2 regions of the Streptomyces sp. NPDC017202 genome follow, and region 1 is predicted to be linked to the other one. Evidence: predicted binding sites of a transcription regulator. Region 1 holds the regulator's gene; the other holds the start of a gene.

Region 1 (15,027 bases):
TCGACAGGATGGCGACCAACTGGATCGCCGACGCGCCCAGGGCCTTCGGCCAGGGCAGGTCGTGGGAGCGCCTCACCATGAGGGTGAGGAGGGCGCCGGCGGCGACCCAGGTGGCCCATCCCAGCAGCTGCACGAACGACGCGTCGCCGCCCAGGAACATGGCGAAGACCAGGCGCGGGGCGTCCGTGAGGGACATGATCAGCATGGAGAGGCCGACCGTGGGCTGCCAGGCGCCGTCGCCGCCGAGCTGACGGGCCAGGGTGTGGGTGACGACGCCCAGGATGAAGGAGCTGATCACCATCGCCACGGCCGTCGTCAGGACGATCGGGATCGCGTTGGACAGTGTCGCGTTGATCGTGTCCGTACGGGTGTCGTCGAAGCCGAACACCGCGAGCAGGCCGTAGAGGAAGGTGACGACGAGGGCGGGGCCCCACAGCGTGTAGTCCCGCATCCGCAGGAAGGTCTGGTCGGGGGACAGCACGACGCCCCGCAGGAGCTGCTTCCAGGGCAGGCGCGGGCCGGTCGGGCCGGCCGGGGCCGCGGCGCCCGCGTGGTACGTCTCGCCCTGGTTGTACTGCTGGTGGTCGTCGATCGAGAACGCCTGGGTGTGTCCCGGGTTGTTCGCGGCGTACGGGTCGTGCGGGGGCGCGCCGTAGTGGTCGCCGCCGCCGAAGTACTCCGGCTCGCCGCCGCCCTGGCCGCCGCCGTTCGACGGGGGCCACTGCTGGCCTCCACCGCCGCCGTACTGCGGCCGCTGCTGCGGCGGGTACGGCTGCTGCGCAGGCGAGTAGCCGTGCGGAGACGGCCCCGGGGGCGTCTGCCGCCCGCGGGGAGGGTCATGGGGTCGCGCTTGCGGGGCGCGGCCGTCCCGGCCGCCACGTCCGATCCTGAATCCAGCCACGTCATCGAACGTACCTGCTCCCGGAGAGTGACGTGCGGGGCCCGGCCCTCCCAAGGCGGCATTGCGGCCGACCTGTGACATCCCCTAAGGGGAGTCCCGTACGACCGTCCGGGGGTTCGCGGGGCGGGCATCGGCACCGGCGGCCCGGGACGCGGGGTACGGCCGTGGGGACGACGGCGCCCCCCGTCCACGGTGGACGGGGGGCGCCGCAAGGTACCGTCGCCGGCGGTCACTTCACCGGCTGGGGCTCCGGCTCGGTCTCCGACTCGGCCGAGCCCGCGGGGGGTTCGTCGTCGACCGGGGTCTTCACGGAGTCGAGGAGGAGCTGGGCGACGTCCACGACCTGGACGGACTCCTTGGCCTTGCCCTCGTTCTTCTTGCCGTTCACGGAGTCCGTGAGCATGACGAGGCAGAACGGGCAGGCGGTGGAGACGATGTCGGGGTTCAGGGACAGGGCCTCGTCGACGCGCTCGTTGTTGATGCGCTTGCCGATCCGCTCCTCCATCCACATCCGCGCGCCGCCGGCGCCGCAGCAGAAGCCGCGTTCCTTGTGGCGGTGCATCTCCTGCTGGCGCAGTCCGGGCACCGCGGTCATGATCTCCCGCGGCGGCGAGTAGATCTTGTTGTGGCGGCCCAGGTAGCACGGGTCGTGGTAGGTGATGAGGCCGTCGACCGGGGTCACCGGGATCAGCTTGCCCTCGTCGACGAGGTGCTGGAGCAGCTGGGTGTGGTGGATGACCTCGTAGTCGCCGCCGAGCTGCGGGTACTCGTTGCCGAGGGTGTTGAGGCAGTGCGGGCAGGTGGCGACGATCTTCTTCGCCGACCTCGGCTTGCGGGAGGCCTCGGTGACCTTGCCCTCGTCGTCCGTCTCCTCGCCGAACGCCATGTTCAGCGCCATGACGTTCTCCATGCCGAGCTCCTGGAACAGGGGCTCGTTGCCGAGGCGGCGGGCGGAGTCACCGGTGCACTTCTCGTCGCCGCCCATGATCGCGAACTTGACGCCCGCGATGTGGAGGAGTTCGGCGAAGGCCTTGGTGGTCTTCTTGGCGCGGTCCTCGAGGGCGCCGGCGCAGCCGACCCAGTACAGGTACTCGACCTCGGAGAGGTCCTCGATGTCCTTGCCGACGACCGGCACCTCGAAGTCGACTTCCTTCGTCCACTCCAGGCGCTGCTTCTTGGCCAGGCCCCAGGGGTTGCCCTTCTTCTCCAGGTTCTTGAGCATCGTGCCCGCCTCGGACGGGAACGACGACTCGATCATGACCTGGTAGCGGCGCATGTCGACGATGTGGTCGACGTGCTCGATGTCGACCGGGCACTGCTCGACGCAGGCGCCGCAGGTGGTGCAGGACCACAGGACGTCCGGGTCGATGACGCCGTTCTCCTCGGCGGTGCCGATGAGGGGGCGTTCGGCCTCGGCGAGCGCGGCGGAGGGGACGTCCTTGAGCTGCTCCTCGGACGCCTTCTCCTCGCCCTCCATGGTCTTGCCGCCACCCGCGAGCAGGTAGGGGGCCTTGGCGTGCGCGTGGTCGCGCAGCGACATGATCAGCAGCTTCGGGGAGAGCGGCTTGCCGGTGTTCCAGGCGGGGCACTGCGACTGGCAGCGCCCGCACTCGGTGCAGGTGGAGAAGTCCAGCAGGCCCTTCCAGGAGAACTGCTCGACCTGGGAGACGCCGAAGACGTCGTCGTCGCCGGGGTCGGCGAAGTCGATCGGCTTGCCGCCGGAGGTCATCGGCTGGAGGGCGCCGAGGGCGGTGCCGCCGGTGGCCTCGCGCTTGAACCAGATGTTGGGGAAGGCGAGGAAGCGGTGCCAGGCGACACCCATGTTGGTGTTCAGCGAGACGACGATCATCCAGACGAAGGACGTCCCGATCTTGATCATCGCGGTGAGGTAGACGAGGTTCTGCAGCGCGCCGACCGACAGGCCCTTGAAGGCGAGCACCAGCGGGTACGAGGCGAAGTACGACGCTTCGTAGTGGTCCACGTGGTGGAGCGCGCCCTCGAGGCCGCGCAGCACGTAGATGGCGAGGCCGATGGTGAGGATGACGTACTCGACGAAGTACGCCTGACCTGACTTGGAGCCCGCGAAGCGGGACTTGCGGCCGGGCCGCGACGGCAGGCTCAGCAGGCGGATCACGATGAGCACGGCGATGCCCAGGATCGTCATCACGCCGATGAACTCGATGTACATCTCGAACGGCAGGAACGTGCCGATCAGCGGCAGCGTCCAGTCGGCCTGGAAGAGCTGGCCGAACGCCTGCGCCAGGGTGGGCGGCAGCGTCAGGAAGCCGACGGCCACGAACCAGTGGGCGATGCCGACGATGCCCCAGCGGTTCATGCGCGTGTGGCCGAGGAACTCGCGGACGAGTGTCACGCTGCGCTGGTAGGGGTTGTCGGTCCGGGTGCCGGCCGGGACCGGCTGGCCCAGCTTGAAGTACCGGACGAACTGGCCGATGGCGCGGGCGAGCAGGGCGACGCCGACCACGGTCAGGGCCAGCGACACGATGATCGCGGCGAGTTGCATGGGGGCTCCTCGGGCCTGCGAGGTTTGCGGGGTTTCGTCGGCGGCGCCGACATTACTAAGCGGTAACTTATGCAGTCCGTCTGAGAGTACCCCTATCCTCCGCCGCACTGTAGTCGGGCACGGGGTGATCTGGATCGCTGAGGGTCACCTCAGGTCCGGTGCGGGAGCGGCGCGGGGGGCCGATCCGAGGGGCGCGTGGAGGCGGTTCGGCGGGCGGCTCGGGAGGTGGCTCGGGGGCGGGGGAAATCTGATCGTGTTATTCGTACCAAATGGATACATTTATGACTAATTTATAGCCGTGCTCTACGGGATCGCCGCCGCCACCGCCGCCCTGCTCCTCGCCGCCGTCCTCGCCGCGCTGCTGCGCGCCCCCGCCCTGAGACTCGGACTGCTCGACCGGCGACAGCGGCAGCGACGCGTGCCGCTGTCCGGGGGCGCGGCCGTCGTGCTCGCCACCTGCGGGGTCGCCGTCACCGGCGACCGCACCGGCCTCGCGCCGCTCGGTGAGGGGATGGGCGCGCTGCTCGCCGCCGGGGCGGGCGTCGCCGCCCTCGGGCTGGTGGCGGACGCCTGGCGGCTGAAGACCCGGTTCCTCCTCGCCGGTACGGCCGTGGCGGCGGCGTTCGTCGTCCCGTACGCCGACACCGGTGTGCCCGCCGGCATCGCCGCCGTCGGCTGGATCGCCTGCGTCGCCCTCGCCTTCCGGGCGCTCGACCACGCCGAAGGGGTGGGCGGCACCGTCGGGGTCGTCACCGCCTTCGGGGTGGCCGCCTGCGCCGCGGCCGAGGTGATGGACGGTCTGGCGGTGCTGCTGAGCGTGCTCGCCGCCGCGCTGACCGGCTTCCTCATGCACAACTGGCCCCCCGCGCGCGTGGCGCTCGGCGGCTGCGGCGCCCTGTTCACCGGTTTCCTGCTCGCCGCGGCGGCCGTCACCACGCGCGCGGGGCAGGACGCGGCCACCGGGGCGGGGGTGCTGTTCGCGCTCACCGCGGTCGCCGTGGCCGACGTCGCCCTCGTCGTGCTGGCCCGGCGCACGGCCGGGCGCCCGCTGCTGCGCCGCGGCCCCGACCACCTCGCCCACCGGCTGCGCCGGCTCGGCCTGACTCCGGCGGGGGCGGCGGTGGCCGTCGGCGCGGCCGCCTTCCCGGGGGTGCTGGTGGGGACGCTGGTGCACACCGGGGTGCTGGGAGCGCCGGCCGTGCTCTGGGTCGCGGGCGGCGTGCTCGTCGTCGTCCTCGTGCTGTGGCGCGTACGCGCGCGCGTGCCGGGGCAGGGGCGCGGCGGCCCCGAGACGCGTGCGGGCCGGGGTGTCCGCGTGCGTCAGGACCCGTCCCCGCGTCACCGTCAGCGCCCCCGGCGTCAACCCGCTTCCCTGGTGCAGCCCCCTCGGGAGTCGGCGGAATCACCCCTGCGGGCATCTCGCCGCATCGCATCGCCGCAGGTCGGCGGCTCCTTGCGTGTAAGGAACGGATAAGACTTGAGTCCGGCTGACTCATGTCTGTTGACCCAGCGGTGAGCGTCGTGCACACTTGAGCCTGTTCCACTCAAGTCAGCTGGAGGAAGATCACCATGGCACGTGCGGTCGGCATCGACCTGGGCACAACCAACTCCGTCGTCAGCGTTCTGGAGGGCGGCGAGCCCACCGTCATCACCAACGCCGAGGGTGCCAGGACCACGCCGTCCGTCGTCGCCTTCGCCAAGAACGGCGAGGTGCTGGTCGGCGAGGTGGCCAAGCGCCAGGCGGTCACGAACGTGGACCGGACCATCCGCTCGGTGAAGCGCCACATGGGCACCGACTGGAAGATCGAGCTCGACGGGAAGCAGTTCAACCCGCAGCAGATGAGCGCGTTCATCCTGCAGAAGCTGAAGCGGGACGCCGAGGCGTACCTGGGCGAGAAGGTGACCGACGCGGTCATCACCGTCCCGGCGTACTTCAACGACTCCGAGCGCCAGGCGACGAAGGAAGCCGGTGAGATCGCCGGTCTCAACGTCCTCCGCATCGTCAACGAGCCCACCGCGGCCGCGCTCGCGTACGGCCTCGACAAGGACGACCAGACGATCCTCGTCTTCGACCTCGGTGGCGGCACCTTCGACGTGTCCCTCCTGGAGATCGGTGACGGCGTCGTCGAGGTGAAGGCCACCAACGGCGACAACCACCTCGGTGGTGACGACTGGGACCAGCGCGTCGTCGACTACCTGGTGCAGCAGTTCAAGTCCGGTCACGGCGTGGACCTCGCCAAGGACAAGATGGCCCTCCAGCGCCTCCGCGAGGCCGCCGAGAAGGCCAAGATCGAGCTGTCCTCGTCCACCGAGACCTCGATCAACCTGCCGTACATCACGGCGTCCGCCGAGGGCCCGCTGCACCTGGACGAGAAGCTCACGCGCGCCCAGTTCCAGCAGCTGACCGCCGACCTGCTGGAGCGCTGCAAGACGCCGTTCCACAACGTCATCAAGGACGCCGGCATCGCCCTCTCCGAGATCGACCACGTCGTTCTCGTCGGTGGCTCCACGCGTATGCCCGCCGTCGCCGAGCTGGTCAAGGAACTGACCGGCGGCAAGGACGCCAACAAGGGTGTGAACCCGGACGAGGTCGTCGCCATCGGCGCCTCGCTCCAGGCCGGTGTCCTCAAGGGCGAGGTCAAGGACGTCCTGCTCCTCGACGTCACCCCGCTGTCCCTCGGCATCGAGACCAAGGGCGGCATCATGACCAAGCTCATCGAGCGGAACACGACGATCCCGACCAAGCGGTCCGAGATCTTCACCACCGCCGAGGACAACCAGCCCTCCGTGCAGATCCAGGTCTACCAGGGCGAGCGCGAGATCGCGGCGTACAACAAGAAGCTCGGGATGTTCGAGCTGACCGGTCTGCCGCCGGCCCCGCGTGGCGTCCCGCAGATCGAGGTCTCCTTCGACATCGACGCCAACGGCATCATGCACGTGACGGCGAAGGACCTCGGCACCGGCAAGGAGCAGAAGATGACCGTCACCGGCGGCTCCTCGCTGCCGAAGGACGAGGTCGACCGCATGCGCCAGGAGGCCGAGCAGTACGCGGACGAGGACCACCGCCGCCGCGAGGCCGCCGAGGCCCGCAACCAGGGCGAGCAGCTCGTCTACCAGACGGAGAAGTTCCTCAAGGACAACGAGGACAAGGTCCCGGGCGAGATCAAGACCGAGGTCGAGGGCGCGATCGGCGAGCTGAAGGAAGCCCTCAAGGGCGAGGACACCGCCGAGATCCGCACCGCCACCGAGAAGGTCGCGGCCGTCTCCCAGAAGCTGGGCCAGGCCATGTACGCCGACGCCCAGGCCGCTCAGGCCGCCGGTGGCGAGGCTCCGGGCGCCGGCGCCAAGGCCGCCGACGACGACGTGGTGGACGCCGAGATCGTGGACGACGAGCGCAAGGACGGTGCCGCGTGACGGAGGAGACCCCGGGCTTCGAGGAGAAGCCCGACGTCCCCTCCGGCGCCACCCCTGAAGACGCCGAGCCGCAGGCCGACTCCTCCTCCGCCGCGGCGGAGGAGTCGGCCCCGGCCGGGGACGCGAACCAGACAGTGGCACTGGTGGCCCAGCTGGACCAGGCCCGCAAGGCGCTCGACGAGCGCACGGCGGACCTCCAGCGCCTCCAGGCCGAGTTCCAGAACTACCGCCGCCGGGTCGAGCGGGACCGGATCGCGGTCAAGGAGATCGCCGTCGCGAACCTCCTGACCGAACTCCTGCCCGTGCTCGACGACATCGGCCGCGCGCGGGAACACGGCGAACTCGTCGGCGGGTTCAAGTCCGTCGCCGAGTCGCTGGAGACCGTGGCGGCGAAGATGGGCCTCCAGCAGTTCGGCAAGGAGGGCGAGCCCTTCGACCCGACGATCCACGAGGCCCTGATGCACAGTTACGCCCCGGACGTCACCGAGACGACGTGCGTGGCGATTCTCCAGCCCGGGTACCGGATCGGCGAACGCACCATCCGTCCCGCGCGGGTGGCGGTCGCCGAGCCCCAGCCGGGCGCGCAGGCCGCCAAGGGCGACGAGGCGGAGGCCGGCGACGACAAGGAGAGCGGTGGCCCGGACGAGGGCTGAGCTTGACGAGCGGATGAGGAAGGAGGGACGTCGGGGATGAGCACCAAGGACTTCATCGAGAAGGACTACTACAAGGTCCTCGGCGTCCCCAAGGACGCCACCGAGGCCGAGATCAAGAAGGCGTACCGGAAGCTCGCCCGCGAGTTCCACCCGGACGCCAACAAGGGCAACGCCAAGGCCGAGGAGCGCTTCAAGGAGATCTCCGAGGCGAACGACATCCTCGGCGACCCCAAGAAGCGCAAGGAGTACGACGAGGCACGCGCCCTCTTCGGCAACGGCGGCTTCCGCCCGGGGCCGGGCGCGGGCGGCGGCTCCTTCAACTTCGACCTGGGCGACCTCTTCGGCGGCGCCCAGGGCGGCGGTGGCGCGGCCGGCGGCTTCGGCGGCGGACTCGGCGACGTCTTCGGGGGCCTGTTCAACCGCGGCGGCGCGGGTACGGGCACCCGTACCCAGCCCCGGCGCGGCCAGGACATCGACACCGAGGTCACCCTGACCTTCACGGAGGCCATCGAGGGCGCGACGGTCCCGCTGCGCATGTCCTCGCAGTCCCCCTGCAAGGCCTGCTCCGGCACCGGCGACAAGAACGGCACGCCGCGCGTGTGCCCGACCTGCGTCGGCACCGGCCAGGTGGCGCGGGGCTCGGGCGGCGGGTTCTCGCTGACCGACCCCTGCCCGGACTGCAAGGGCCGCGGCCTGATCGCCGAGCACCCCTGCCTGGACTGCAAGGGCAGCGGCCGCGCCAAGTCCTCCCGCACCATGCAGGTCCGCATCCCGGCGGGCGTCACCGACGGGCAGCGCATCCGGCTGCGCGGCAAGGGAGCGCCCGGTGAGCGCGGCGGACCGGCCGGCGATCTGTACGTGCTCGTCCACGTCGGCGCGCACCCGGTCTTCGGCCGCAAGGACGACAACCTCACGGTGACCGTGCCGGTGACGTTCACGGAGGCCGCCCTCGGCGGGGAGATCAGGGTGCCCACGCTGGGCGGCCCGTCGCTCACGCTGAAGCTGCCGCCCGGCACGCCCAACGGGCGCACCATGCGGGCGCGCGGCAAGGGCGCGGTCCGCAAGGACGGCACCCGCGGCGATCTGCTGGTCACCGTGGAGGTGAGTGTTCCGAAGGACCTCTCGGGGAAGGCTCGGGACGCACTGGAGGCGTATCGCGAGGCGACCGCGGGAGAGGATCCGCGGGAGGAGCTGTTCGAGGCAGCGAAGGGAGCTTGAGAGTGATGGACGGCCGTCGGCGCAATCCGTACGAACTGACCCAGGAGACCCCGGTCTACGTCATTTCGGTGGCGGCTCAGCTCTCCGGCCTGCACCCGCAGACCCTGCGCCAGTACGACCGCCTGGGACTGGTGTCCCCGGACCGCACCGCCGGCCGGGGCCGCCGCTACTCGGCCCGCGACATCGAACTGCTGCGCACCGTCCAGCAGTTGTCGCAGGACGAGGGCATCAACCTGGCGGGCATCAAGCGGATCATCGAGCTCGAGAACCAGGTGGTGGCCCTCCAGTCCCGGATAGCGGAGCTGGAGGACGCCCTCGACGGCGCGGCGGCGACCATGCGGCAGCGCGAGGCCGCCGTGCACGCCTCCTACCGGCGCGACCTGGTGCCGTACCAGGAGGTCCAGCAGACCAGCGCCCTGGTCGTGTGGCGGCCGAAGCGGCAGCAGTCCGCGGACTGACGGGGCGACAGCACGCCCGAGGGGCCCGGAGGACGATTCCTCCGGGCCCCTTCGCGTCTTCCGGGCTCCTTCGCGCGCTGTCCCGGGGCTCCTTCGCGCGCTGTCCCGGCGGGCACCGGACGCCGTTCCGCACGGGGCCGGGTGTCGTACGCGCGGGGTGCCGCGCCGTCGGACGCGTGGGTCCCGGAGCCGGTGCCGGCCGGGGCTGGCCGACTTCGTGCGGTCCTCTGTTCGGAGCGGACGGCCGGGCGGTCCGCCGTGATGACGTTCCGTGAGGGGCGGAGGGGGGCTGTGCGGTCGTTCGCGGATGTGTCGACTCGTGTCGAGTGAAGGGTCCGTAAAGGGGTTTTGGAGGGTTTCCGTCCCGTCTCCATGTGTCTTCACGCGCTAAGCGGAGTGTGATGTTGTCACTTCGTTAAGTAGTACGGCTTGACGCCGACGGGCGCCGCCGCGTTGGCTTTTGAGCCACCTGGGTCAACATGTCGCACCCATGTCCGGAACGCACCTGAAGTGAGCCCTCGAATGCGTCGTATCGCCATAGCCGTGGCTGCCTCCACGATGTCCCTCTCGCTCGCGGGATGCGGGATGCTGAGCGCGACGGAGGACAGCGGCGAAGCGACGCCGACGAAGAGCAACGACATCACCGTCGGCGTGCTGATGCCGGAGAAGACGAACACCCGTTACGAGGAGTTCGACTACCCCATCATCAAGGCGAAGGTCGCCTCGCTCACCGGCAACAAGGGCAAGACGGAGTACGCCAACGCGGCCGCGAAGAGCGAGACGCAGGTGTCCCAGATGGAGCGGATGATCGACGAGAAGATCGACATCATCCTGCTCGACGCCGTCGACTCGCACGCCATCGCGGACACCGTGCAGAAGGCCAAGGACGCCGGCATCCCGGTCATCGCCTACGACCGGCTGGCCGAGGGGCCGATCGACGCGTACGTCTCCTTCGACAACGAGCTGGTCGGCCAGGTGCAGGGCCGCACCCTGGTCGAGGCGATCGACACGCCCAGCACCGCCGACAAGATCGTCATGATGAACGGCTCGCCGACCGACCCGAACGCCAAGCAGTTCAAGGCCGGCGCGATGTCGGAGCTGAGCGGCCGGGTGACGATCTCCGAGTCCTTCGACACCAAGGACTGGAGCCCGGAGATCGCCGAGTCCAACATGGCCGAGGCGATCGGGAAGATCGGCAAGGGCAACATCGCGGCCGTCTACTCCGCCAACGACGCCATGGCCGGCGGCATCATCAAGGCCCTGCGCGCCGCGGGCGTCGAGGAGCTGCCGCCGATCACCGGCCAGGACGCGGAGCTGCCCGCGGTGCAGCGGATCCTCGGCGGTGAGCAGTACATGAGCGTGTACAAGCCCTACCCGCAGATGGCGGAGGCGGCCGCGGAGATGGCCGTCGCCAAGGTCCAGGGCCGCGACATCGAGTTCGACGCCCTGACCCGCGACAAGGTCGACAGCCCCACCGACAAGGACATCCCGGCCCAGCTGGTCACCGTGGTGGCGCTGACGAAGAAGAACATCAAGGAGACCGTCATCGCGGACGGCATCTACAAGCCGTCCGACATCTGCACCGCCAAGTACGCGGCCGCCTGCCAGGCCCTCAACCTGAACTGAGCGGCGCGGGCCGGTAGGGGCGGCGGCGCCGGGCCGGCGCTCGCCGTCCGTGGGGCGAGGTACCGAGCGGGCCCCCGGGGCGCCGCCGGCGTCGGCGTACGCCGCACGGCGCCGCTCTCGCGTTGCGCCCGGCGGGAGCCGCCACGCCGAGCCGCTCGGTCACGGTCGCGCGGGCGGAGCCGGTCCACGCCCCGTGGCGCGGACGAGGCAGGGGGCGGACGCCGTCGCGCACGGCCGGAGCGGGCGCTGCTCGGCGGCACGGAGCCGGGCCGGGCCCGCTCGGCCGCCGGTGCCGGTCCCGCGGTCCCCGGCCCCCACCCCGCACCGGTACGGGCGACCTGAGGTCGTCGGCCCGGCCACGGCTCTCGCCCCTCCTGCAGCCGTACACCCTCCTGAGGCCACCGGAGTGGGTGCCTGCCCGCGCTCGGCCCGTACCGGGCCGTCGGCGGTCGCCCAGGAGCCCAGCGCCGCCCGGCCCGGACCGGCCCGGCCCGGTGCCACCGTGCAGGGCGCTGCCCGCCCACAGCCCGCACCGCCCGGTCCCTCCGAGGCGCTGTCGGCGCGCACCGCGGCAGGAGCGCCACCCGGGCCCCTGGGCGCCGGTCAGGCCCACCTTCAGCGGCCCGGACCCGCCGGGCTGCCCCTTCGCCGTACGCCCCCTTCAAAGCCGTCGAGGCCCCAGCCCCCGGCGCGAGGACCCGGGCGCCCGGGCGGGGGGCCCGCGTCCGCGACGGCGTCCGTCACGTCCGGGCCGGTGGCCGCGAGGGCCATCGGGGGCGTCCCGGTGGCGCTGTTGCGCCGTCGCCCCGTTCGCCCGCGCGGGAGCCGGTACGGCGGCCGCCCGGCCGCGTCGGCGCCGGCTCCCGGGGTACGGACGTCGCGTCCCGCCCGCCGCCGTAGGGGGGCGCCGGGGGCGGGACGTGACGCGGTGATCACCCGGCGGGGTGCGGGGCGCACGGGCGTGCGAGGACTCGGACGGATTCCCGCCGGGTGTCCGCGGGGAGCATCAGCTTGTTGCAGTGTGAGGGGCGGAGGCCGGGAGGAACCCACGTAAATGGGCGGAATTCAAAGGGGTCGTGGGGAGGAGCCGTGTTGCGGAGCCGGTCCGGGGCCGCGCATAGTTGCGCTGCGGAAAACGCGGACGACGCGCGACGCGCGGACGGCGGGGGTGGGATGGGCGATGGCCGGGCACGGGGCGGAGGAGCATCCTCACGGTGCTGACCGACTGTGCGAGGCCGGGGACCGCGTGTACTCCCGGGCCGTACGGCGGGGCCGGGTGGCGCGCCGGGACGCCGAGCCGGTGCCCTGCCTGCTGGACCTCGCCCTGCTGCACCCCGACCCCGACGACATGGAATGGCTGGTTCCGACCTCCCCGCAGGAGGTCATGACCCGCCTGTTGCGCGGACTCTACGACGAGGTGAGCGCCAGCCGGCTGCGGATGGGCTCGGCGGTCGCCGCCTTCGAGTGGTACGCCGGGCTCGGCGGGCCCGTGCCGGGCGGCCCGGCCGGGGAGGGTGTGGCGATCCGCGTCCTGGACGGGGCCTCCCGCATCCAGGCGGCCCTCGACGAGGCGACGGAGGCGTGCACCACCGAGGTGCTGACGGTGCAGCCCGGCGGCATCCGGCGCGAGCACGAACTGTCGGAGGGGCTGCACCGGGCGCTCGCCCTGCGCGGGCGGGGCGTGCGGATGCGCGACCTCTACAACCATGTCGCCCGGCACGGCCAGGGCCTGCTCAACTACCTGGAGCTGATGGGCGACGCGGTCGAGGCCCGCACCCTCGACGAGGTCATCGACCGGCTGATCCTGTTCGACCGCACGGTCGCGTTCATCCCCGCCAACGCCGACCGCACGATGGCGCTGGAGCTGCGCCACCCGGCCCTGGTCGCCTACCTGGGCACGGTCTTCGACCGGCTGTGGCGGCTGGCCGTCCCGCTGTCCGCCGCGCTGCCCGACACCCGCGTCGAGGGCGTCTCGCACCGCGAGCAGTCCATCGCCGCGCTGCTGGCGGAGGGGCACCAGGACGCGGTGATCGCCGAACGCCTCGGCATCAGCGTGCGCACCTGCCGCGCGCACATCGCCCGCCTCTCGGAGACGCTCGGGGCGGCCAGCCGTACCCAGTTGGGCGTGCGCATCGCCCAGGTCGGCCTCGACGTGCCGCGCACCGCGGAGCCCGCTCAGCCCTCCGGGTCGAGGATCCCCGAGCGCCCGATGAGGTAGCCGAGCTGGGCGCGGCTCTCGCTGCCGAGGGTGGCGGCGAGTTTGGCGATGTGCACCCGGGCCGTACGGACGTTCATGCCGAGGCGGTCGGCGATGACGGCGTCGGTGTGGCCTTCGACGAGGAGGGCGGCGATGGCGCGCTGGCGCGGGGTGATGCCGTCGCGGGTGGGCTGGGTGACCGTCTCGGGATACATGGGGGTGGCCAGGCGCCAGAGCCGGTCGAAGACCGTGACCAGGAAGGAGATCAGCGCGGGGTGGCGGATCTCGAGCGCGAGGCTGCGGTCGGCGTTGGCGGGGATGAACGCCACCGTCCGGTCGACCACGAGGAGGCGGTCGGTTATCTCGTCCAGGGTGCGGGCCTGCGCGTCGCCCCGCAGCTGCTCGTAGCGGGACAGCACGAGGGGCCGGTACCGCTGCGTGTGCTGGTAGAGGGCGCGGATGCGGCCGCCGCGGTCGAGGAGCGCCTGGTCGCGGCACATGGCGACGGCCTGGGCCGCCTCGCCGCGGGCGCCCGTGTGGTGGTGGTTCGGCTGGATGCAGAGGACCTCCAGGGACGCCTCGCCCATGGCGTCGGTGATGGCCTGGTTGATCTGCTCCGTACCGCTCAGGATGCGCAGGGCCGCCGCTTCCGCGTCCGCGGCGCACCGCCCGTCGATCCGCATCAGCGGCTCGAACTCCTCCAGCAGCAGGGTCTCGCGCCGTCGTTCCTCGGCGACGCGCGCCGCCGAGGTGCGCAGGAACCGGTGCAGGGCGGCGGCCGGGGCGACCGGCCTCAGCGCCCGGGGGTCGCAGGGGTCCGGGTGGAGCAGGCCGAAGCCGAGCAGGCAGGGGGCCTCCTCCTCGGCGTCCTTCCCGGTGACGTGTCCGTCCCGCAGGGCCCGCGTGTACAGCTCCAGGCCCGCGGCGCACAGCTCCTCCACACCGTGCTGCGGGTGCGGCGGCGTGTTCACGGCGCGGTGTCCTCCTGCTTGAGGATCCCGGACTGCGCGAGGAGGTAGCCGAGTTGGGCGCGGCTGCCGCTGCCCAGCGTCGAGGCGAGCTTGGCGATGTGCGCGCGGCAGGTGCGGACGTTCATGCCGAGCCGGCGGGCGATCGCCTCGTCGACGTGGCCCTCGACCAGGAGCTTGGCGATGGAGTGCTGGATGTCGGTGATGCCGTCCGGCGCCGGTTCGTAGGGGGCGCCCGCGCTCAGGGGTACGGCGCGGCTCCACATGAACTCGAAGACCTTGATCAGGTAGCGGACGAGGCCGGGGTGGCGCAGTTCGAGCGCGACCTGCCGGTCGTCGCGGGTGGGGATGAAGGCCACGGTCTCGTCGCAGATGATGAGGCGTTCGACGAGTTCGTCGATGGTGCGGTACTCCACCTTGCCGTCGGTGAACTGGGCCACGTAGGCCAGCGTCTCGGGGCTGTGTCGGGCCGTGTGCTGGTACAGGGTCCGGATGCGCACCCCGCGGTCGGTCAGCGGCTTGTCGCGGTCGAGGGCCTGTTCGAGGGTGTGTTCCAGCCTCCGTTGGCCGGGCTGGACGGTGAGCATCTCGGACCGGCACTGTGCGGTGGCGAGGTCGAGGGCGGCGTTGATCCGGTCGAAGCCCTCCAGGACCGTGATGGAGTGCGTGGACGCGGTGGACTGCGCGCTCAGTGCCATGAAGGGTTCGAAGGCGTCGGCGATCCGGATCGACATCCGCCGGTGTTCGCTGATCTCGCGTTCGATGGGGTTCAGGCGCTGGGCCAGCGCGACCGACGGCGGTACGGGACGCAGCCAGTCGGCGTCGTCGGGGTCCGGGTGCAGGAGGGCGAACTCCATCAGGCACGGAGCGGGTTCCGCGTCCACGCGTGCGATGCGTCCGGCGCGCAGGGCCTGCGCGTACAGCCGTGCGCCGGCCTCACACAATTCGGTCACCGCATGGGGATGTGTCCCTTTAGTCCCGATAGTTGCCAAATTTCCACCCCCCAGGGTCCTGAACATGCAGGAACATGATGCACCGATCGTGTGGCCACGACGTGCCCGAATGAGCCAT
Region 2 (15,027 bases), on a different contig from region 1:
GATCTCGCGGCGGACTACGTCATTCCCTCGCCGTTCGACGAGCGGGTCGCTCCGGCGGTCACCGCGGCGGTCGCCGCGGCCGCCCGTGCCGAAGGGGTCGCCCGCCGCTGACGTACGGCTGAGACGGCCCCGCCCGTTCCTCGGGCGGGGCCGTTTTCACCCGTCCGGGCGCCCGATCGGGTGGATCGAGGAGGGAGCCCCACCCCCGGTGACGGGGGTGGGGGCGGTGACGGCGGTCGTGCGGCGGCCGCGGGTCACGAGGGCCGGTCGCGCGTCTCCCCGCCCCTCCGGGGGGCGTCCGCCCACATCCGTGAGCCGGTCGCGCAAGAGGGCGTGTCTCACAGTGCCCCCCGGTTTCGCCGGGAGCCGCGGGACCCTATCGTCGGGGGCATGTTCGCCGTCTACGCCGCTCGAATCGACCGCGACCAGCCGCTTTCCGGACTGGAGTTGGGGGAGCGACCGGCCCCCGACGCCCGCCCCGGCTGGAGCACCGTCACCGTCCGGGCCGCCTCCCTCAACCATCACGACCTCTGGTCCCTGCGGGGCGTCGGCCTCCCGGAGGACAAGCTGCCGATGATCCTCGGCTGCGACGCCGCCGGCGTCGACGAGGACGGCAACGAGGTCGTGCTGCACTCCGTCATCGGCCAGACCGGCCACGGGGTCGGCCCCCGGGAGCCCCGGTCCATCCTCACCGAGCACTACCAGGGCACCTTCGCCGAGCGGGTCGCCGTGCCGACCTGGAACATCCTGCCCAAGCCGAAGGAACTGTCCTTCGAGGAGGCCGCCTGTCTGCCCACCGCCTGGCTGACGGCCTACCGCATGCTGTTCACCAACGCCGGGGTGCGGCCCGGTGACTCGGTGCTCGTGCAGGGCGCCGGGGGCGGGGTGGCCACGGCCGCGATCGTGCTCGGCAAGGCGGCCGGACTGCGGGTCTTCGCGACCAGCCGGGACGAGGCCAAGCGGAAGCGGGCCCTGGAACTGGGGGCCGTCGAGGCCGTCGAGCCGGGCGCGCGGCTGCCGCAGCGCGTGGACGCCGTCATCGAGACCGTCGGCGCCGCCACCTGGTCCCACTCGGTGAAGTCGCTGCGGCCCGGCGGCACCCTCGTCATCTCCGGAGCGACCAGCGGCGACCGCCCCTCCCATGCCGAACTGACCCGGATCTTCTTCCTGGAGCTGAAGGTCGTCGGCTCCACGATGGGCACGAAGGACGAACTGGAGGACCTGCTCGCCTTCTGCGCCACGACCGGCGTCCGGCCCGTCATCGACGAGGTGCTCCCGCTGGACCGGGCTCGGGAGGGCTTCGAACGGCTCGCGTCCGGCGACCAGTTCGGCAAGATCGTCCTCACCAACTCCTGACGCCTCCCCGCACTCCTGGCGGTTCCTCGCGCTCCTGACGGCGGGTCCGGATTCCGGGCCCGCCTTTCGCGCATCCCGCGTGTCAACTTGGGTTGACGTGTGAGCGACTGTCAACTTAAGTTGACGTCATGACCGAAGCAACGGATCTCGCCGAGCGTGCGGGCGACCGTGATCCACGGGTCGGGCTGCGCGCCGTCGCCGCGCTGCGCCGGCTGCTGGAGCGGTTGGAGGCGGTGCAGGTGCGCAGTGCGCGCCATCAGGGGTGGTCGTGGCAGGAGATCGCCGCGGAACTCGGGGTCAGCAGGCAGGCCGTGCACAAGAAGTACGGGAGGCAGTGATGTTCGAGCGGTTCACGAAGGACGCCCGGGAGGTGGTGCGCGGCGCGGTCGCGCTCTGCCGGAACGCCGGCGGAGGGACCGTGGGCCCCGAGCATCTGCTCCTCGCCCTGCTGGACCGTGAGGCGAGCCGCGGCTCCTTCGCGCTGGCCGCGCTCGGTCTTCCGGCGGAGGGCCGAGAACCGGTCCGTGAGGCGCTGGACGAGGCGCGCCGACGCGCGGGCCTCTCCCGGGCGGACGCCGACGCCCTCGCCGGCCTCGGCATCGACGTGTCGGAGATCGTCTCCCGGGTCGAGGAGGTGCACGGGGTCGGGGCGATGTCCGGGGACCGGCGGGACACGGGACGGCGTACCGGACGTTCCGGTCTCGGACGTCCTGGCTCCGGACGCCCCGGCTTCGGGCGGGAGGCCAAGAGCGTCCTGGAGGAGTCCCTGCGCATCGCCCTGGCCCACCGCGACCGGCACATCGGCGACGAGCACCTCCTGCTCGCCCTGACCGCCCGCCCCGGACCGCCCGCCGAGGTCCTCGCCGACCACGGCGTCACCCACGTCTCCCTGACCCGCGTCCTGTACGCCGGCGGAGAGGCCCGGGCCGGCTGAAGCCGCGGGGCGCGGGAGGGGGGAACGGCGGATGACGGACGGCGGGCCATGGGTGGGCGGTGGTGGGCGGTGCCCGGTGACTGACGTGCCGGGTGCCCGCGCTCAGCCGGTGTGCCGGGTGCCCGCGCTCACTCCTTGCCCGTCCGCAGCATCGCCCCGATGTGGGCCGCCGCCGTCGACAGATGACGACGGGCCTCGCGGAGCTGGTCGGCGGTGACGCCGTGGTCGCGGGCCGCGTCGCGGATGTCGTCGCGGAAGCGGTCCAGGAGCCGGTCCAGGTCACGGGCCGGGTCGTCGCCGGGTGCCTCGTGGGCCCAGGACGGCTCGAAGCCGGCCGGGAAGTCCGCGGGGGTCTCGGTGTAGACCGGGCCCTCGGCCGCGGCACCCGCACCTTCCGCCGGCTTCTCCGGTCCCGCAGTGGTCTTCGGCCCCTCGGTCTCCGCGGCTCGCCCGGGGCTCCCGGCGCCGCCCCGGCCGAAGCCGAAGTCCTTGCCGAACCCCTTCCCGAAGTCCTTCCCGAACTCACCGAACTCCTTGGCCAGTTCTGCCAGCCCCTCTCGGACGCCCGTCGGCCAGTCGCCCCGCGCGAAGTGGTCCTGGACCTGATCCTGGACCCGTCGCGCTATGCGCTGGACCTCCTCCTGAGCCTGGGCCACGGCCCGGTCCTGGGCCTCCTTGGCCTGGCGGCGGGCCCGCTGGGCCTCCTCGCGGGCCCGCCGGCTCTCGTCCTTGGCCCGGCGGGCCTGTTCCTTCCACTCCTGCTTGGCGCGCCGCATCTCCTCCTTGGCGACCCGCCACGATTCCCTGTCCCCGTACTCCCCGTACTCCCCGTACTCCCCGGCGCCCGCCCCGGTGTCCGCCCCGGTGTCCTGACGGGCCTCGGAGGCCGCCGCCCGCATCTCGCGCCGCAGCTCGCCCGCCGCTCCGCGCACGTCGGCCCTGATCTCCGCGGCGAGTTCGGCGACCGACTCGCGGATCTCCAGCTCCAGGTCGGCGAGTTCACCGCTGCGGTCGGCCAGTTCGGCCCGGCCCGCGTCGGTGATGGCGTACACCTTGCGGCCGCCCTCGCTGGTGTGGGTGACCAGGCCCTCGGCCTCCAGCTTCGCCAGCCGGGGGTACACGGTGCCCGCCGACGGCGCGTACAGCCCCTGGAAGCGTTCCTCCAGGAGGCGGATCACCTCGTAGCCGTGGCGCGGAGCCTCGTCCAGGAGCTTGAGCAGGTAGAGGCGGAGGCGGCCGTGGGCGAAGACGGGAGGCATGTCAGAGCACCTTCTTGTCGGTCGTGCTGTCGTCCGGGCCGGACGCTGAACCGTCCCCGGACGGGGGACAGTCTCCCGGACCGGCGGACTCGCCGTCGCCCGGAGCCGACCCGGCCTCCCAGGGCCCGTCCTCCACCGGAGGCCGCCGCAGCAGGGCGATCGAGCCGGAGACCGTCGTGGCCTTGAGGCGGCCGCTGCCCGTGCCGAGACGGCCGGTGATCCGCTTGGCGCCCCACTGGCCGCTGACCCGGAGGTCCTCGAAGGCGTTGGAGACCGAGCCGCTCGCGGTGTTCGCCTCCACCTGCGCGTCCGCCGGGTGGGGCAGCCGTATGGCGATCTCGCCCGAGACGCTGGTCAGGCTGATGTCGGTGGGGCGGCCCGCCGGGTCGAGATCGACGATCATCGAGCCGCTCACGGAGTCGGCCTTCACGGAGGAGCCCGCCTCGACGACGGTCAGGTCCCCGGAGACGGAGTGGAAGCGCAGGTCGCCGGTGAGGGCCTGCGCCTCCACGTTCCCCGAGACGGTGTCCGTGCGGACCGGCCCCGCCAGGCCGACGAGGGTCGTGTCCCCGGAGACGCCCCGCACCTCGGCGCGGCCGTCGATGCCGGAGACCACCGCGCCGGCGCTCACCACGCCCACCTCCACCCGGGTGCCGGCCGGGACGGCGAGCGAGACGACGGCACTGCGCCGCCGGCCCTTGCGGTCGAGCCATTTGAGGAAGCCCTTCCAGGGCAGGTCCTCGTACGCCACCGTCAGCGCTCCGTCCCGGTGGGTCACGACGAGAGGGGGCCCCTCGATGTGGGAGACCTCCAGGCGGGCGGAACCCTCGTCGGCGCCCACCACGTTGACCGTTCCGTCGACGATGCGGACGTGCAGCTCACTCACCGGCTCGTCGAAGGAGAGCTTCCTCGGCTCGGCGACGGACCACTCGGACATGGTGATGACCTCCTCGACGACACGACACGCCATATCGCGTCTTACGTGAAACACGATATATCGCGGACCTCGGAAGTCAAGACGCCCTTTCCGGCGACCGGCCGCCTCCCGCAGTCGCCGGGCACGCAAAAGGGGCGCCCCGCAGGGCGCCCCCACACACGACCGGCGTGCCGTCGGTGGACCTACTCGTCGTCCTCGTCGTCCAGCCGGGCCAGCCACGTGGCCAGCCGCTCCACCGGGACCTCGAAGTCCGGGTTCAGGTCGACGAACGTCCGCAGCTGCTCGGCGAGCCACTCGAAGGTGACCTCCTCCGCGCCGCGCCTCTTCTCCAGCTCTTCGATGCCACGGTCCGTGAAGTACATGAGTCAAGGATAAGCGGGCGCGAACAGCCGTACCGCACCCCACGGGACAGCCGTACCGCACCCCGCGGGACAGCCGTACCGCACCCCGCGGGACAGCCGTACCGCACCCCGCGGGACAGCCGTACCGCACCCCGCGGGACAGTCGGGCCGCTCCCGCGGGACAGTCGGGCCGCACCCCACGAAACGGCGGGGCCGCACCCCGTGAAGAGGTGCGGCCCCGCCGCTGTCCGGTGGTCGAGGACGCCTACGCCTCGAACACCTCACGCACCAGCTGTTCCTGCTCGGCCTGGTGGCGCTTGGCCGAGCCGACCGCCGGGGACGAGCCGTGCGGCCGCGAGATGCGGCGCAGGCGCTCGCCGTGCGGCACGTCCGCGCCGACGGCCAGGTCCAGGTGGTCGATCAGGTTCAGGGCGATGAACGGCCAGGCACCCTGGTTGGCCGGCTCCTCCTGGGCCCACAGGTACTTCTCGGCGTTCGGGTACTTGGCGATCTCCGCCTGGAGCTCGGCACCCGGCAGCGGGTACAGGCGCTCGATGCGGATGATCGCGGTGTCCGTGATGCCGCGCTTCTGACGCTCGGCGTCCAGGTCGTAGTAGACCTTGCCGGCGCAGAAGACGACCTTCCTCACGGCGGCCGGGTCCACCGAGGCGTCGCCGATGACCGGGCGGAACTGGCCCGTCGTGAACTCCTCCGCCTTCGACGCGGCGGCCTTGAGGCGCAGCATCGACTTCGGGGTGAAGACGACCAGCGGCTTGTGGTGCGGGTTGTGCACCTGCCACCGCAGGAGGTGGAAGTAGTTCGACGGCAGGGTCGGCATGGCGACCGTCATGTTGTTCTGGGCGCACATCTGGAGGAAGCGCTCCGGGCGGGCGGACGAGTGATCCGGGCCCTGGCCCTCGTAGCCGTGCGGCAGGAGCAGGGTGACGCCGGACGTCTGGCCCCACTTCTGCTCCGCCGACGAGATGAACTCGTCCACGACCGTCTGGGCGCCGTTGACGAAGTCGCCGAACTGCGCCTCCCACAGCACGAGCGCGTCGGGGCGGGCCAGCGAGTAGCCGTACTCGAAGCCCATCGCCGCGTACTCGGACAGCAGGGAGTTGTAGACGTTCAGGCGCGCCTGCTCGTCCGAGAGGTACATCAGCGGCGTGAACTCCTCGCCGGTCTCCCGGTCGATGATCACGGCGTGCCGCTGGCCGAACGTGCCGCGCTGGGAGTCCTGGCCGGCCAGGCGGACCGGGACGCCCTCCAGGAGGAGGGAGCCGACGGCGAGCGTCTCGCCCATGCCCCAGTCGATCGTGCCGTCCTCGACCATCGAGGCCCGGCGCTGGAGCTGCGGCAGCAGACGCGGGTGGGCGGTGATGTGGTCGGGGATGTTGACCTGGGACTCGGCGATGCGCTTGACGACCTCCGCCGAGATCGCGGTGTCCACCGCGACCGGGAAGCCGTCCTGCGGGTCGGGGGAGCTGCCGGGGGCGGGCTGCGCGGTGGCCTCGCGGACCTCCGTGAAGACCTTCTCCAGCTGGCCCTGGTAGTCCTGCAGCGCCTGCTCGGCCTCTTCCAGGGTGATGTCGCCGCGACCGATGAGGGACTCGGTGTACAGCTTGCGCACCGAGCGCTTCTTGTCGATCAGGTCGTACATCAGCGGCTGGGTGAAGGCCGGGTTGTCCGACTCGTTGTGACCGCGGCGGCGGTAGCAGATGAGGTCGATCACCACGTCCTTGTTGAAGGCCTGGCGGAACTCGAAGGCGAGCCGCGCGACGCGGACCACGGCCTCCGGGTCGTCGCCGTTCACGTGGAAGATCGGGGCCTCGATCATGCGGGCCACGTCCGTCGCGTACATGGAGGAACGCGAGGACTCGGGGGCCGCGGTGAAGCCGACCTGGTTGTTGATGACGATGTGGACCGTGCCGCCGGTGCGGTAGCCGCGCAGCTGCGACATGTTCAGGGTCTCGGCCACCACGCCCTGGCCGGCGAAGGCCGCGTCACCGTGCAGGGCCACCGGCAGGACGGTGAAGTCCGTGCCGCCCTTGTTGACGATGTCCTGCTTGGCGCGCGCGACGCCCTCCAGGACCGGGTCCACCGCCTCCAGGTGCGAGGGGTTGGCGACCAGCGAGACCTTGATCTGCTCGCCGTCCAGGCCGGTGAAGGTGCCCTCGGCGCCCAGGTGGTACTTCACGTCGCCGGAGCCGTGCATCGACTTCGGGTCGAGGTTGCCCTCGAACTCGCGGAAGATCTGGGCGTACGACTTGCCGACGATGTTCGCCAGCACGTTCAGCCGGCCGCGGTGGGCCATGCCGATGACGACCTCGTCGAGGCGCGACTCGGCGGCCGAGTCGAGCACCGCGTCGAGCAGCGGGATGACGGACTCGCCGCCCTCCAGGGAGAAGCGCTTCTGGCCGACGTACTTCGTCTGCAGGAAGGTCTCGAAGGCCTCCGCCGCGTTCAGGCGGCGCAGGATGCGCAGCTGCTCCTCGCGCTCCGGCTTGGTGTGCGAGCGCTCGATGCGGTCCTGGATCCACCTGCGCTGCTTGGGGTCCTGGATGTGCATGAACTCGACGCCGGTGGTGCGGCAGTACGAGTCGCGCAGCACGCCGAGGATGTCGCGCAGCTTCATGAGGGACTTGCCCGCGAAGCCGCCGACGGCGAACTCGCGCTCCAGGTCCCACAGGGTGAGCCCGTGCTCGGTGATGTCGAGGTCGGGGTGCTTGCGCTGGCGGTACTCCAGCGGGTCGGTGTCGGCCATGACGTGGCCGCGGACCCGGTAGGAGTGGATCAGTTCGAAGACGCGGGCGGCCTTGGTGACGTCGTCGTCGTGGCTGGCGTCGATGTCCTTGAGCCAGCGGACCGGCTCGTAGGGGATGCGCAGCGCCTCGAAGATGTCGTCGTAGAAGCCCTGCTCGCCGAGGAGGAGGTTCGCGACGATCCGCAGGAACTCGCCGGACGCGGCGCCCTGGATGACCCGGTGGTCGTAGGTCGACGTGAGCGTCATGACCTTCGAGATGCCGAGCTTGTTCAGGGTGTCCTGGCTGGTGCCCTGGAACTCCGCCGGGTAGTCCATGGAGCCGACGCCCATGATGACCGACTGGCCGGGCATCAGGCGCGGGACGGAGTGGACGGTGCCGAGGCCGCCGGGGTTGGTCAGGGAGACCGTGACGCCGGTGAAGTCGTCCATCGTCAGCTTGCCGTCGCGGGCGCGGCGGACGATGTCCTCGTAGGCCTGCCAGAACTCGAAGAAGTTCAGCGTCTCGGCCTTCTTGATGCCGGCGACGACGAGCTGGCGGTCGCCGTTGGGCTTCACCAGGTCGATGGCGAGACCGAAGTTGACGTGCGGCGGCTTGACGAGGGTGGGCTTCCCGTCCTTCTCCGCGTAGTGCCAGTTCATCGACGGCATGGCCTTGATGGCCTGCACCATCGCGAAGCCGATCAGGTGCGTGAAGGAGATCTTCCCGCCCCGGGCGCGCTTGAGGTGGTTGTTGATGACGATGCGGTTGTCGAACAGCAGCTTCACCGGGACCGCGCGCACGGACGTGGCCGTGGGCAGTTCCAGCGAGGCGTTCATGTTCTTGGCGACCGCGGCGGACGGGCCGCGCAGCGTCACGAACTCGGGGCCGTCGGGGGAGGCGGCGGGCGCGGCCTTGGCGGCCGGCTTCGCGGCCGGGGCCGCGGCCTTCACGGGCGCCGGAGCCGCGGCGGGCTTCGGGGCGGCCGGCGCCGGCGCGGGAGCCGGGGCGGCGGGCGCGGCCTGGGCAGGTGCAGCAGGTGCAGCAGGTGCAGCAGGTGCGGTGGGCGCCGCGGGCGTGGGGGAGGTCGCTGCGGCCCCCGCGGCCGCAGTGCCCGCCGGAGCCGACGGCGCGGCCGCGCCCGGCTTGTAGTCGGCGAAGAAGTCCCACCAGGCACGGTCTACCGAGTTCGGGTCCTGGAGGTACTGCTGATAGATCTCGTCGACGAGCCACTCGTTCGCTCCGAACGCGGCAGCGGGATTCTTGCCCGCATGGTCTGCGTCGGTCGAGATGCTCGATGCGTTACTGGGGGACTGTGGCGACACGGCGGCAACCGCCCTCTTCCGCTTCACAAGGTGATGGACAGCGGGAATAAAGGCTACGCCTCCCAGCGGGTGAAGGTCAGGCCGGGCCACCGCATCGTCGCGTAAGTCACATCGCAAGGGCTGTTTCGGGGGTGGAAATGGCGGGAAACAAACGCGGTTGCGTGCGAAAACGGGTGCGTTGACGCAGGTCGACGCCGGTCGCGCACGCTCGGCGTGCGGACCTGGGCCGACCTGGGCCGGCGGGGTGCCTGATCCCACGGGTCCGATCGTGCGAACACCTGTGGATCTTGTGGCCCCGCCGCAGACTTTACGTCAACTTGAGACGGAGGAGTCTCCCGGAAGAGTGATAAGAATCCGGCAACCCCGCTCGGATTCGGCCACTCCGATCCGGCCGCCGTGCAGATCGACCGCCCAGCGGGCGATCGCCAGTCCCAGTCCGGTGCCGCCGTCGCTGCCCGGACCGTGCGGACGGCGGACGGCGCCCCGGTTGAACCGCTCGAACACGCGGTGCCACTCCGAACGCGGGATGCCGGGGCCCTCGTCCAGGACCTCCAGCTCCAGCGACTCCGGCAGCGGCCCGCGCCGTGCCCTGACCGTCACCCGTCCGTGCGGTGGGCTGTGCTTGACCGCGTTGTCTATGAGGTTGGCGACGACCTGGTGGATGCGCTCCGGGTCCGCGTGCGCGGTCAGCTCCGGAGGGGTCACGTCCAGGTGCAGGTGGACGTCCGTGCGCGTGTGGCTGCCGCCCGAGCCCATCGTGGCGCGCGCCGAGGCGACCATGTTGGCCTCCTTCAGCACCCCCGACAGGTACGGCCACACCTCGAAGCGCCGCTTGCGCAGCGGTACGACGCCGTTGTCCAGGCGGGACAGGTCCAGCAGGGTCTCCACCAGCCGCCCGAGCCGCTCGGTCTGTTTCAGCGCCGTGCGCATGGTCTCGGGGTCGGCCTCGGCGATCCCGTCGACCACGTTCTCCAGGACGGCGCGCAGACCCGCGATGGGGGTGCGCAGCTCGTGCGAGACGTTGGCCACCAGCTCCTTGCGCTGACGGTCCTGCGCCTCCAGCTCGTCCGCCATGACGTTGATCGTCCGGGCCAGGTCGCCCAGCTCGTCACGGCGCTTCTCGCTCACCCGGCGGGTGTAGTCGCCGTGCGAGATGGACCGGGCCACGGTGTTCATCTCGTCCAGCGGCAAGGTGAGCGAGTGCGCCACGAACTGCGTGATCAGCAGGGTCGCGATCATCGAGAAGACCATGATGAAGCGCAGCTCGGTCTCGGTGCGCATGGCGATCATCATCAGCCCGGTGGTGATCAGCACCGAGATGACGACCAGCGCCCCCAGCTTGGTCTTGATCGAGAACGGGCGCACACCGCCCCAGGGCTCCCCGGGGCTTCTCGGTCCGTCCGGCCCGCGGCTCATGGCGTCGGGGTCTCCAGCGCGTAGCCCACGCCGTGCACCGTGCGGATCCGCTCGGCCCCGATCTTCCGCCGCAGCGCCTTGATGTGGCTGTCGACGGTGCGGGTGCCCGAGGCGTCCGCCCAGTCCCACACCTCCGCCAGGAGCTGCTCACGGGAGAGCACCGCGCGCGGGGTGTTCGCCAGGCACACCAGCAGGTCGAACTCGGTGGGCGTGAGGTGCACGTCCTCCGAGCGCACCCGGACCCGGCGCTGCGCGTGGTCGATCTCCAGCTCGCCGAGCCGCAGTATCCCGCTGCGCGGCGTCGAGGCCGCGACCGCGGCGCGCTCCACGCGGCGCAGCAGGACGTGCACGCGCGCGGCCAGCTCCCGCATGGAGAACGGCTTGGTCATGTAGTCGTCGGCGCCGACGCCGAGCCCGACCAGCATGTCGGTCTCGTCGTCGCGCGCGGTGAGCATCAGTACCGGCACCGGGCGGGCGGCCTGCACGCGACGGCAGACCTCCAGACCGTCGAAGCCGGGCAGCATGATGTCGAGGATCAGCAGATCGGGCTGCCAGGCCTCCGCGGTGTCGACGGCCGCCGGGCCGTCACCCGCCGTTTGCACGAGGAATCCCTCGGCGCGCAGGCGGGCCGCGATGGCGTCGACGATCGTGGGGTCGTCCTCGACCACCAGGACCCGGCGCTGCGCACCGGGTGTCGCCGTCGCCGTGCCGTTGTGCGCGGTGTGTGTCTGCTCCATCGCCCGCCCCTGAAGTGTGCTTTCCGGAATCAGTGGGGTGATTCCTTTTCTGCGCATGACTGCGGTTGACGCCTTCATCACCTGCGTCAGGGCAGCAGCGTACGGGGAGTCACCACGGCTTTGCTATCCAGGCCGGACGGCGAGGTGCACGACGTCCGGCACGCCTCGGGCAACCGGGATCTCTTCGGTACGCACCTGTTGGAACCCGGCATTCCCCAAGGTTCCCTCGAATTTGGGAGACGGCTGGGCGGACCATACCGCGAGCACCCCGCCGGGCCTCAACACCCTTGCGCAGCTTGCGAGTCCGGCCGGCGAGTAGAGACCGTCGTTGCCCTCCGTGACGGTCCAGTCGGGCCCGTTGTCGATGTCGAGGCACAGGGCGTCGAACGTGTCGGATGTCTCATTGACGTGGTCGAGGAGATCGGCTTCCACGACGGCGGTGCGCGGGTCGGCGAGGGCGGCGCGCGAGACGGTGCCGAGCGGGCCGTCGAGGTGCCAGTCGATGACGGCGCGTTCGCGCTCGACGACGGTGATCCGGCCCCACCGGGGGTCGGCGGCGGCGTGTGCGAGCGAGAATCCGACGCCCAGACCGCCGATCAGCACGTCCGGTGCGGGGCGGCCGTCCAGCGCGGTGAGCGCGGCGTCCATCAGGAGGCGTTCCGAGCGCCCGTCGGAGGTGTCCATCAGGAAGCAGCCGTTGGCGATGATCTGGAGCAGCTCCCCGTGGCGGCGCAGGACGACCTCGCCGTAGGGGCCCTCACGACGGTCCAGGACTTCGGGGGAGTCGTAGGAGATGGGCATCGGACCATCTTGGCACCGGCCCTGACGGTTGGTTGAGGAATATCGGGCGGAGGGGCGTTCGAACGGAGGTGATCGGGGTAGGCGCGGTTGACGTCGGCCGGTACCGCCGATGTCCGAGAGGTTGCCGTGAACCGGCCGGCACGTGGCGCCGGTCACAGACAGGGGCGTCCCGGAGGGCGAAGGGTGCGGGGGAACGGAAGGAGCGCCTCACGGTGGAACGCACGCCGACCGGTACGGCGGCATCGTCCGGCCCGTCCGGCCCGCCGACGCGCCTCCCCGACGCCCGCGGCCTTCTGGACGGCGTCCCCCGCCAGCGGGCGGCGGCCGGGCCCGGCGGGCGCGGTCCGTCCGCGCCCCGGCTCCCGGGCCCGGCGCCCGACCGGACCCGCCCGCGGCCGTGGCACCTGCTGCCCACCCCCGCCGGCACCCCCTTCACCTTCTTCTATGCCCTCGTCCTCGCCGTCACGTCGTACGCCGCCGCGCACGCCGACCCCGCACTCGTACGGGTCCTGCACGAGAACTCCAGCACCGACGTCGCGCACCTGCTGCGGGCCCCGGTGCCGGTGCTGGTGGCCAGCGCGCTGTGGGTGGCCGGTGGGATCGCGTCGCCGTTCGTGCCCGGCTTCCTGGTGGTCCTCACCGCGCTGGAGCGGCGCGTGGGAGGCGTCCGTACGGCCGGCGTCTTCCTGCTCGGGCACGTCCTGGCCACCCTGGCGACCGAGGTCCCCGTGGGCCTGGCCGTCCTGGTGGGTCACCTTCCGGACAGCTCGCTGCACCGCCTCGACTACGGCATCAGCTTCGGCGTCGCGGCGAGCGTCGGCGCGTTGGCCGGCCTGCTGGGCCCCTGGCCGGGCCGGCTGCTGCTCGCGGTGTCCGGCGGGATGCTCCTGAAGGACCTGCTCGCCCTCACGGACCCGCTGAGCAACTGGGGCCACCTGATCGCGCTGGGGATCGGTGTCGCGACCTGGCCGTGGGTGCGGCGCCCGGGGAGCGGCCCGCGTGAGAGGCAGGGGGCGGCGGTGCCCGGCGCCCGTGCCACGCGCGCGTGGTGCGACTGATCGGCTAGCCGGTGGCCCCGCCGGTTCCCGTGAACTTCGCGCTGGTCAGCGGCGCTGTCACCGTCCACCCCAGTGACTCGTAGAGGGCCCGGCCGGCCGGGGTTCCCGCCAGGACGCCCGTCTCCGCGCCGTCCGCGGCCGCCTGCTCCGCCAGGAGGCGCACGACGAGGCCGCCCAGGCCGCGGCGCCGGTGCCCGGGTGCGGTCTCGATCTGGTCGACCACCGCCGTGGCGCCGGTCGGGGCGACCTGGCCGCGGGCCGCGAAGGAGCCGTCGGGGGCGGTGACCAGGAGGCGGGTGACGCCGCCGCGCGTCCAGCGGCGCAGGCGGTGGCCGTCGGGCACGCGCGGGTGCCCCGTCCGGGTCGGCAGCGGCACGGTCATCAGCCAACCGGGCTCCGGATCCACCCACCAGCCCGCCCCGAGCCGGCCCCCGACCAGCGCCGGGTCCTGGAACACCTTCAGCCACACGCCGGTTCCCCGCACGCCGTCCGCGACCTCGCGCACGGTCTCCTCCTCGACGGCGTCGCCGACCGCCGCGAGGACGTGCCGCGACACGTGCGCCGGCTGTCCCACGTCCACGGTGAACCCCCACGGCTCCCGCACCGGCGGAGCCGCCCCGCGCGACACGACCCAGCCGTCCACCCATGCCCGTACGACGCCGTCCACGAAGTCTCCCGTAATAGTCTCTCGCGCTCTTTAGCTATTACCGAGACCTTATGCCGTCGCTCGTCGGCGACGGCAGGCGTGATCGCTGACAGCGAACGGCGGCCGGGGTGGGGAACATTCGGAGACTCACGTGCATTGAGTCGGCATAACTCAACTTGACTGCCTAAGGGGAGATCATGGCTGCTGAGTCCGCAGCGTTCACACCGCTCACCCTGCCCGTGCTGCCGCTCGACGACGAGGTCGTGCTGCCCGGGATGGTGGTTCCGCTCGACCTCAACGACAACGACGTACGCGCCGCGGTCGAGGCCGCGCAGGCCGCCGCCCGGTCCGAGCCCGGCAAGCCCAGGGTCCTCCTGGTGCCGCGCATCGACGGGTCGTACGCGGGCACCGGCGTGCTGGGCACGGTCGAGCAGGTCGGCCGGCTGGCCGACGGCGACCCGGGCGCCCTGATCCGCGGCCGCGGCCGGGTGAGGATCGGCGCCGGCACCACCGGCCCCGGGGCGGCGCTGTGGGTCGAGGGGACGAGGATCGACGAGAGCGCACCCGATCCGCTGCCCGGCCACGTCGCCGAGCTGGTCAAGGAGTACAAGGCGCTCGCCACCGCTTGGCTGCGCAAGCGCGGCGCCTGGCAGGTCGTCGACCGGGTCCAGGCCATCGACGACGTCTCCGCCCTCGCCGACAACTCCGGCTACTCGCCGTTCCTGACCACCGAGCAGAAGGTGGAGCTGCTGGAGACCGCCGACCCGGTCGCCCGGCTGAAGCTCGCCACCCGCCAGCTGCGCGACCACCTCGCCGAGCAGGACGTCGCCGAGACCATCGCCAAGGACGTCCAGGAAGGCGTCGACAAGCAGCAGCGGGAGTTCCTGCTCCGCCGGCAGCTGGAAGCCGTCCGCAAGGAACTGCGCGAGCTGAACGGCGAGCAGGAGGGCGAGGAGTCCGACGACTACCGCGCCCGCGTGGAGGCCGCCGACCTGCCCGAGAAGGTGCGCGAGGCCGCCCTCAAGGAGGTCGGCAAGCTGGAGCGGTCCAGCGACCAGTCCCCCGAGGGCTCCTGGATCCGCACCTGGCTGGACACCGTCCTGGAACTGCCGTGGCACGAGCGGACCGAGGACGTCTACGACATCCGGGGCGCCAAGGCGATCCTCGACGCCGAGCACGCCGGCCTGGAGGACGTCAAGGAACGGATCACCGAGTACCTCGCGGTGCGCAAGCGCCGCAGCGACCGGGGCCTCGGGGTCGTCGGCGGCCGGCGCGGCGGCGCCGTGCTCGCGCTCGTCGGCCCGCCCGGCGTCGGCAAGACCAGCCTCGGCGAGTCCGTGGCCCACGCCATGGGCCGCAAGTTCGTCCGCGTCGCCCTCGGCGGCGTGCGCGACGAGGCCGAGATCCGCGGCCACCGCCGTACGTACGTCGGCGCGCTGCCCGGCCGGATCGTGCGCGCGATCAAGGAGGCCGGGT

Evidence for each region. The regulator HspR, encoded in region 1, represses chaperone genes until heat shock. The targets are predictions, from matches to a motif close to TTGAGNNNNNNNNNCTCAA.
Region 2: the regulator HspR is predicted to act here: its motif matches at 13,708-13,726, upstream of lon (endopeptidase La).

The regions. Positions count from the first base shown of each region.
Region 1 covers NZ_JBIRNP010000002.1:495,575-510,601, forward strand. The annotation lists gene ACH4N1_RS06485 (Yip1 family protein) at 1-982, opposite strand, end outside; gene ACH4N1_RS06490 ((Fe-S)-binding protein) at 1,131-3,422, opposite strand; gene ACH4N1_RS06495 (undecaprenyl/decaprenyl-phosphate alpha-N-acetylglucosaminyl 1-phosphate transferase) at 3,721-4,896, shown strand; gene dnaK (molecular chaperone DnaK) at 4,992-6,836, shown strand; gene grpE (nucleotide exchange factor GrpE) at 6,833-7,489, shown strand; gene dnaJ (molecular chaperone DnaJ) at 7,526-8,707, shown strand; gene ACH4N1_RS06515 (heat shock protein transcriptional repressor HspR) at 8,713-9,165, shown strand; gene ACH4N1_RS06520 (sugar ABC transporter substrate-binding protein) at 9,676-10,791, shown strand; partial or broken gene ACH4N1_RS06525 (LuxR C-terminal-related transcriptional regulator) at 11,972-13,004, shown strand; gene ACH4N1_RS06530 (LuxR C-terminal-related transcriptional regulator) at 12,967-13,959, opposite strand; gene ACH4N1_RS06535 (helix-turn-helix transcriptional regulator) at 13,956-14,975, opposite strand.
Region 2 covers NZ_JBIRNP010000005.1:122,172-137,198, reverse strand. The annotation lists gene ACH4N1_RS13230 (NADP-dependent malic enzyme) at 1-111, shown strand, start outside; gene ACH4N1_RS13225 (zinc-binding dehydrogenase) at 391-1,356, shown strand; gene ACH4N1_RS13220 (helix-turn-helix domain-containing protein) at 1,485-1,694, shown strand; gene ACH4N1_RS13215 (Clp protease N-terminal domain-containing protein) at 1,694-2,290, shown strand; gene ACH4N1_RS13210 (helix-turn-helix transcriptional regulator) at 2,419-3,549, opposite strand; gene ACH4N1_RS13205 (DUF4097 family beta strand repeat-containing protein) at 3,551-4,486, opposite strand; gene ACH4N1_RS13200 (DUF6104 family protein) at 4,669-4,848, opposite strand; gene ACH4N1_RS13195 (multifunctional oxoglutarate decarboxylase/oxoglutarate dehydrogenase thiamine pyrophosphate-binding subunit/dihydrolipoyllysine-residue succinyltransferase subunit) at 5,093-8,893, opposite strand; gene ACH4N1_RS13190 (sensor histidine kinase) at 9,206-10,309, opposite strand; gene ACH4N1_RS13185 (response regulator transcription factor) at 10,306-11,046, opposite strand; gene ACH4N1_RS13180 (spermidine synthase) at 11,170-11,847, opposite strand; gene ACH4N1_RS13175 (rhomboid-like protein) at 12,060-12,905, shown strand; gene ACH4N1_RS13170 (GNAT family N-acetyltransferase) at 12,910-13,572, opposite strand; gene lon (endopeptidase La) at 13,749-15,027, shown strand, end outside.